2 regions of the Bacillus sp. AP8 genome follow, and region 2 is predicted to be linked to the other one. Evidence: a T-box and tRNA genes for the amino acid it is inferred to sense, from the RefSeq annotation. Region 2 holds a T-box; the other holds one or more tRNA genes.
What was found. The T-box of region 2 lies ahead of argS (arginine--tRNA ligase). A T-box ahead of a tRNA ligase gene usually reads a tRNA of that ligase, here a tRNA-Arg.
Positions count from the first base shown of each region.

Region 1: it has a tRNA-Arg gene. The T-box ahead of argS (arginine--tRNA ligase) is inferred to sense a tRNA for this amino acid. The anticodon was not compared.

Region 1 covers NZ_CAPG01000056.1:31,834-35,381, reverse strand. Annotated here, with positions in the region: gene BN349_RS14240 (HPr family phosphocarrier protein) at 1-190, shown strand, start outside; gene clpP (ATP-dependent Clp endopeptidase proteolytic subunit ClpP) at 403-1,008, opposite strand; tRNA gene BN349_RS14230 (tRNA-Arg) at 1,529-1,600, shown strand; gene rpoN (RNA polymerase factor sigma-54) at 1,989-3,299, shown strand; gene BN349_RS14215 (glutaredoxin family protein) at 3,321-3,548, shown strand, end outside.
Region 2 covers NZ_CAPG01000021.1:66,916-70,463, reverse strand. Annotated here, with positions in the region: gene BN349_RS23285 (cytidine deaminase) at 1-235, opposite strand, end outside; gene argS (arginine--tRNA ligase) at 309-1,988, opposite strand; T-box leader at 2,299-2,516, opposite strand; gene BN349_RS04075 (GNAT family N-acetyltransferase) at 3,014-3,394, shown strand; gene BN349_RS23280 (hypothetical protein) at 3,478-3,548, shown strand, end outside.

The DNA of each region.
Region 1 (3,548 bases), on a different contig from region 2:
TCAAGAAGCTAACCAATTTTCAAGTGATGTTTTTTTAGAGAAAGATGGGAAAAAAGTCAATGCTAAAAGTATTATGGGGTTAATGAGTCTTGCTATAAGCTCGGGTACAAGTATTATTATTAGTGCTCAAGGTAAAGACGAGCAGAAAGCAGTAGATTTCTTAGTAGAATTCGTGCAAAATGATGCCTAATATAAATCTTGTAATTGGTGAGTATGTTTCTTCATTCTCCATTGGTTACAATAAATAAAAGGAGGTGGCGCCGACATACTAGAAAGTATGAATTGGTTGTCACCTCGTTTCTTTATAGTCAAAATAAAAACCTTACCCTCTAGTAGCTAGTTCCTTATAGAGGGTAAGGTTTAATGTGATCGCCACATATTTGTTCTTCAGTGACTTTCTTATTATTTGTCTTTTTTATCTTCAAGATCATTTCGTGTAATAACTTGGTCAATTAAGCCATATTCTAATGCTTTATGAGCTTCCATGAAATTATCACGTTCAGTGTCTCTTTGAATGACTTCAAGTGGTTGACCAGTACGTTCAGCTAAAATGCCATTTAATTTGTCGCGTAAGTGAAGAATACGACGAGCTGCAATTTCAATTTCAGTGGCTTGACCTTGCGCTCCACCTAATGGTTGGTGAATCATTACTTCACTGTTTGGAAGAGCATAACGTTTTCCTTTTTCACCTGCTGCAAGTAAAAAAGCACCCATTGAAGCAGCCATACCGATACAAATAGTAGAAACTTTTGGTTTGATATATTGCATTGTATCGTAAATTGCCATACCTGCAGTAATGCTACCACCAGGGCTATTTATGTAGATCGTAATATCCTTTTCTGGATTTTCAGCCTCTAAGAAAAGTAATTGTGCCACAATTGAATTTGCTACATTATCATCAATTGCACTACCAAGCATAATGATACGGTCTTTTAAAAGACGAGAATAAATATCATAAGCGCGCTCGCCACGGCTTGTTTGCTCAATAACTGTAGGGATTAAATTCATTTTATTGTTCCTCCTTGTATAGAGAATAATTAAACGCAATTCTTAATGAAATCGCTGTATCCATATGATACACTTTTTGGTCAATTTAGGTCAAACAAAAGCGTTGTATATCTCTTATATTTTCTTCGACAACTTATAACATCTTTCCCAATGTTCTAAAAAAATAAACATTTTTCAGGATTTTTTTATGATAAAGGAAACTATTGTAATTCGTGATATGAATTATATTTATATAATGAATGAGAGTAAAAAATCTAAGTTAAATGAATTGAAAATGTTAAAATAATCGGTTTTAGCTAATTTTTGAAGGTAACTATTATGTATGATGCATTTCAAAAATATTTTATTGAGATAATTTATGTATGTTATATTAGTTGAATTTTATAAAGTGAAGAAATAAGTATCATGTAACTTTGAATATCGAGTGTTTACAGATGTTGAAAAGTTGCTAGGTATTTTAATATTATTGCAAAATTTGAATGACTACAATATAATGAAAGTCTGATTGTTTCCATTATATGCCCTCGTGGTGCAACGGATAGCACGTGAGATTCCGGTTCTTAAAATGGGGGTTCGATTCCCTCCGAGGGCGTCAAAGGCGAGGAGAAAGAAGATCCCTCTATGCATGAATGCGTAGAGGGATTTTTTGAAGGAGTCAGAAATGAAAGGGCTTACTCTCGCGTCTTTATTATACGTGAAGATGGTTTTCTAATAAGAATAATAGGGGAATCAGAAGCAAAAGGATGTAAATTTTTATGAAGCATTATGAATCAAATAGCATATTTATAGAATTATAGTAGTCTAAAAGAATAAGTTGGATATATACACCGGATAAACTACATCCTAATAAATCTAATTATTATGAAAATTAATAAGTAATATTATATGATTTATGTATGATCTGTTATTTTTGGTATAATTTATTATAGTCAAAATATTCAAGGAGGATGTAAAATTAAGTAATAGAGGAGGGAGTCGCTATGAATATGAAGCAAGGCTTATTTCAACAACAAACACTAAAGTTAACGATGACACATGAATTGAGTCAAGCGATTGCTCTTTTACAATATTGTTCTCAAGATCTAGTTTCTTTTTTAGAAAATAAGGCCACGGAAAATCCACTCATTTCTTTGGATAGCCAAGGAACCGTATCAGATTTTAAAACAAAAAACAAAAAACAACGAGAAGCCGATCCTAAGTACTGGATAGAACAGATAGGTGAAGTGAAAGTTAGTTTGGAGAATTATCTCCTATCTCAAATTCCACAGAATTCTTTAAAAGATAATCAGAAAAAAATCATTCGCAACCTTATTTATAATTTAGACGAGAATGGATACCTAAGAGCTCCAATTATTGATTTAGCAAATAATTTGGGTGAAAGTGTAACAGCAGTTGAAGAAGTATTACGAATCATTCAGTCATTGGAGCCAGCAGGAGTTGGGGCGAGAGATTTACAAGAATGCTTGTTGTTGCAAATTGAGAGAAAAGATTGTTCTGCGATCACGTATAAAGTGTTAAAAAATTATTTCATAGAATTTGCTGAAAAGAAGTGGAAAGTTATTTCTAAAGAACTTGGTATTTCAATGAAGGAAATTCAGGATATTTTTGATTTTGTACAAACGCTACATCCAAGACCTTGTGGAATCTTTTCAAATGAGAAGCCGTCTTATGTTGTTCCCGATGTATCCATTGAAATAGTAGAAGATCATTTTATTATAAGAATGGCAAACGACCCTATATCGACTCTAAACTTTAACCAAAATTATTATAATGAAATGAAAAGCGTTAATGATAAGCAGGTTAACAGCTTTCTTAAAGATAAATACAATGAATACCAATGGATTTTAAAAAGTGTGCAACAAAGAAGAGAAACGATTTATAAAGTTATGAGTAAAATAGCTGAAAAACAACCGGAATGTATTCAGAAGGGTTTATCGTATTTAAAACCTATGACTATGAAGGAAGTTGCTGATGAATTAGAAATTCATGAATCTACTGTAAGTAGAACGGTAAAGGATAAGTATGTACAGGCACCATTTGGAACTGTAGAAATGCGAGAATTCTTCTCTGCTAGTCTTCAATCCTTGACGAATGATGATGTATCAGCGAAAGAAGCAAAAAGTGCTATTCAAGCACTAATACAAGCAGAAAATAAGAAAAAGCCGCTTTCTGACCAAGAAATTGCTGATACATTAAATAAAGAAAAGCATATTGTTCTATCTCGACGTACGGTTGCTAAATATAGAGATCAACTCAAAATACCATCTTCATCCAAAAGAAAGCGTTTTTAAAAATCGTGTAGGTGAAAATGAATGGAAGAATTAATTTTGTATTCAAAAGATAATTGTCATTTGTGTGACATGGCTAAACGAGAATTAGAAAAAATAAAGCAATCTGAAGGAGTGTCTTTTCGAGAAATTGATATATATCAGGATGATGAATTACTTGAGGAGTATGGTTTGATGATTCCTGTGGTAGAATATCAAGGAGAAATGATACAATATGGTCAGATTGACTTTCAATCAATTCGAATATTTTTG
Region 2 (3,548 bases):
CATCATCTCTTGCAACACATAGAGAATGAGTAATTCCTTTGTTATACTTTTGAGCTTCACAAAATGCACCTGTCTCCATACATAAAATTGCACCACCATTTGGACTTTCTAATGCTACACTAATTAGAAAATCATCATCGTCCGTATACATGATAGCAGCTCCACCCCAACCTTGTGGGAATCTTTCTTTCACAAAATCTGTAACTCTCACAAACATTTCTTTTTCGATATTCATTAGTACGTCTCCCAGAAAAATATGACATACAAGTATTATACATTGTATAGGCAATATACTCTTAGCTCTATTTTTACATTTCTTTCGGTACTTTTATCCCTAATAATCTGAGCGATTCTTTTAATACCATGGATACACAATATGCAAAGACTAGCTTTGATTGCTTCGACCCATCCTCTACTAATATTTTTGTATGAGCATAATACTTATTAAACTGTCGAGCTAACGTTAAACTATACTTCGCAATTTGTGATGGATCAGCTTGTTCAAATGATTTTTGTACAACCTTTGGAAACTCGCCTAATAACTGAACTACAGCCCATCCTTCATTACCTAAATGACCAAATTGAATTTCTTGTTCATTAAATTGACCTTTCTCAAGTAAAGACATTATTCGTGCAAACGTATATTGTACATAAGGTCCTGTCTCTCCTTCAAACTTCATCATTTGCTCTAGCGAAAATTCAATATCGTTCAGACGATCATTCTTTAAATCATTAAAAATAACTGCACCAACGCCAACCTGTTGAGCTACTTCATTTTTATTTTCAAGAGTCGGATTCTTTTCATCAATGTTTCGTCTAGCTGTTTCAATTGCCTCAGCTAAAACATCTGCAAGTAAAACTACTTTACCTTTACGTGTTGACATCTTTTTACCGTCTTTTAACATCATTCCAAATGGAACATGCATTAAGTCTTTTGACCAATCATTGCCCATTTTCCCAAGCACTTGAAAAAATTGTTTAAAATGTAACGTTTGCTCATTCCCAACTACATAGAAGGTTTTCTTCGCGTTATATTTCTTTTTACGATATATAGCTGCTGCTAAATCACGAGTCGCATATAACGTAGCTCCGTCTTTTTTTGTAATTAAGCAAGGAGGCATATTTTCAAGTTCCACTACGTATGCCCCATCTGATTCAACTAATAATCCTTTATCCTGTAATTCTTGAACGACCGGCTCCATTTTGTCATTATAATAAGCTTCACCTGAATAAGAATCAAAATGAATACCTAAAAGCTGATAAATTGCTTCAAACTCCATTAAGGATTCATCTCTAAACCACTTCCAAAGTTCGAGTGCTTCACTATTTCCTTCTTCTAGTAACTTAAATGCAGAACGAGCTTGTTCATTTAATGATTCATTATGTTCAGCTTCTTCATGGAATTTCACATAGATTTTTAGCAATTCTTGTATTGGTGATGCCTCAATTGCTCGTTTATCTCCCCATAATTTATAGGCAACTATCAATTTCCCAAACTGAGTTCCCCAATCTCCTAAATGATTTATACGAACAGCATGATAGCCATTCTTCTCAGCAATATTAGCGATTGCATTTCCAATCACTGTTGAGCGCAAGTGTCCCATCGAAAATGGTTTTGCAATATTTGGTGATGAATAATCTATCACAACATTTTCATGCTTCTTTTTCTTACTACCATATTGCCCGTCTTTTTCAATAATCGTTTGCAGAACGGAATGAGTCACAAGGTTTTGATTTAAGAAAATATTAACATAGCCTCCAATAATATTTACTCCTTCAATCCATTCACTTCTAAGAAGATTTCCTAGCTCTTCAGCAATTTGAACAGGTGCTTTTCGAATTTTTTTCGCTAATGTAAAACATGGAAAAGCAATATCTCCTAAATCAGGATTTTTAGGCTTTTCTAATAAAATTTCAACTTCATGGGCTGTTAGTTGATTTTCTAAAGCTGACGATATTAAGTGTGCAATTTGTTCATTAATTTTCATTTTCTTCTCCTCCATTATAGAATCGGACCTTTGTCATTCTGTCCAGATACAGTTAACTAGCCCCTAATTGTCTTGAAAATAAAGGCTGTTTTCTAAAAGGCTATTTTTTTATGTTCAGTGAATAAGAAGAGCATAATAAAGCATTGGAGCGGGAGCAGATGGACAAATGAAACCCCACACCCTTTATTCGCTGAGGAGACTCATCGCCCACCATTCTGGACCGGAATTCACCCCAACCAATATTGACGAATTGTTCATAGGTCAACAATGTCCACGAAAACAGCCAAAATAAAAAAGCTCTCATCTCTAAATCAGAGACGAGAGCTTTTTTTCCCGTGGTACCACTCTAGTTGCCACATATTGTGACCGCTTTCTATTATTAACGAGGTGTCTCCCCGATGTTCTCTACTGTTCGTTCAAGAAATTTCTCCAAAGTGCGTTTCATCCATCTGTCCTGCATTAGGCTCTCACCACCCCTAACTCGCTTTCCATTTCATAATGGACTACTCTCTTTTTCATTGAATTTTACTGTATTTATTTTTAGCCATATTACTTGATAAAGAAAACAATGTCAATATATTATCGAAAAACTGAGCAACTACATCCTATAAAATATATAATATAATAATAAAATCTTTAATTGGAGAGGTATTATGGAGCTTCTGTACGAAACCAAACACCTATAATTAAAAATTTTGAATGAGAAACATTCAGAATAAGTTGTAGAATATTATCTAAGAAATAAATCTCTAATAGAAAGATAAGAGCCTATCAAAAATGATGATTATTATACAAGAGACTAAAACTAGGATTCTACAATGAGGGCTTAGCCCATACTATCTAAATATTTACGGGAAATAGGAAGATCACATACATATAGTTTTACTAAAATGAGAAAATGTAAATATTTTAATAATCTAATAAGAAAAAAGAAAAAGGGGATGATAGTTTGAGAATCGTTGTGGATCATTTAAACAAACCCTAAAGTTCTTCAATTAGTGAATGAACATCTTCATGGGATGGCGATGCATTCTCCAAAAGAGAGCATACACGCTTTAAATATTGAAAAATTGTCGAACTCAGACATCACATTTTGGAGTGCATGGGAGCATAACGAGCTAGTCGGTTGTGGAGCTTTAAAAGAATTGAATTCTGTTCATGGTGAAATTAAATCTATGCGGACATCATCAATGCATTTAAGAAAAGGTGTAGCTAAACGAATCCTTGAACACATTCTTAATGAAGCCTTTCTTCGTGGCTATACTAGAATTAGTCTGGAAACAGGTTCCATGGAAGCCTTTGAACCAGCTAGAAAACTTTATGAAAGTTTTGGTTTTACGCATTGTAAACCATTTTCAAATTATTCAGAGGACCCTAACAGTATATTCATGACAAAACAAATATAATCTGCCTATATAAATTTCTCCTTCTATACAACTCTTCCTATACTACTTATAATGAAGAAAATTGGAAATTTTAGGTGAGAGAAATGACAAAAAAAGTTCTAGCCTCGCTTCTATCTCTGATGATATTATTCGTATTTATATTAATGGAAAAGCC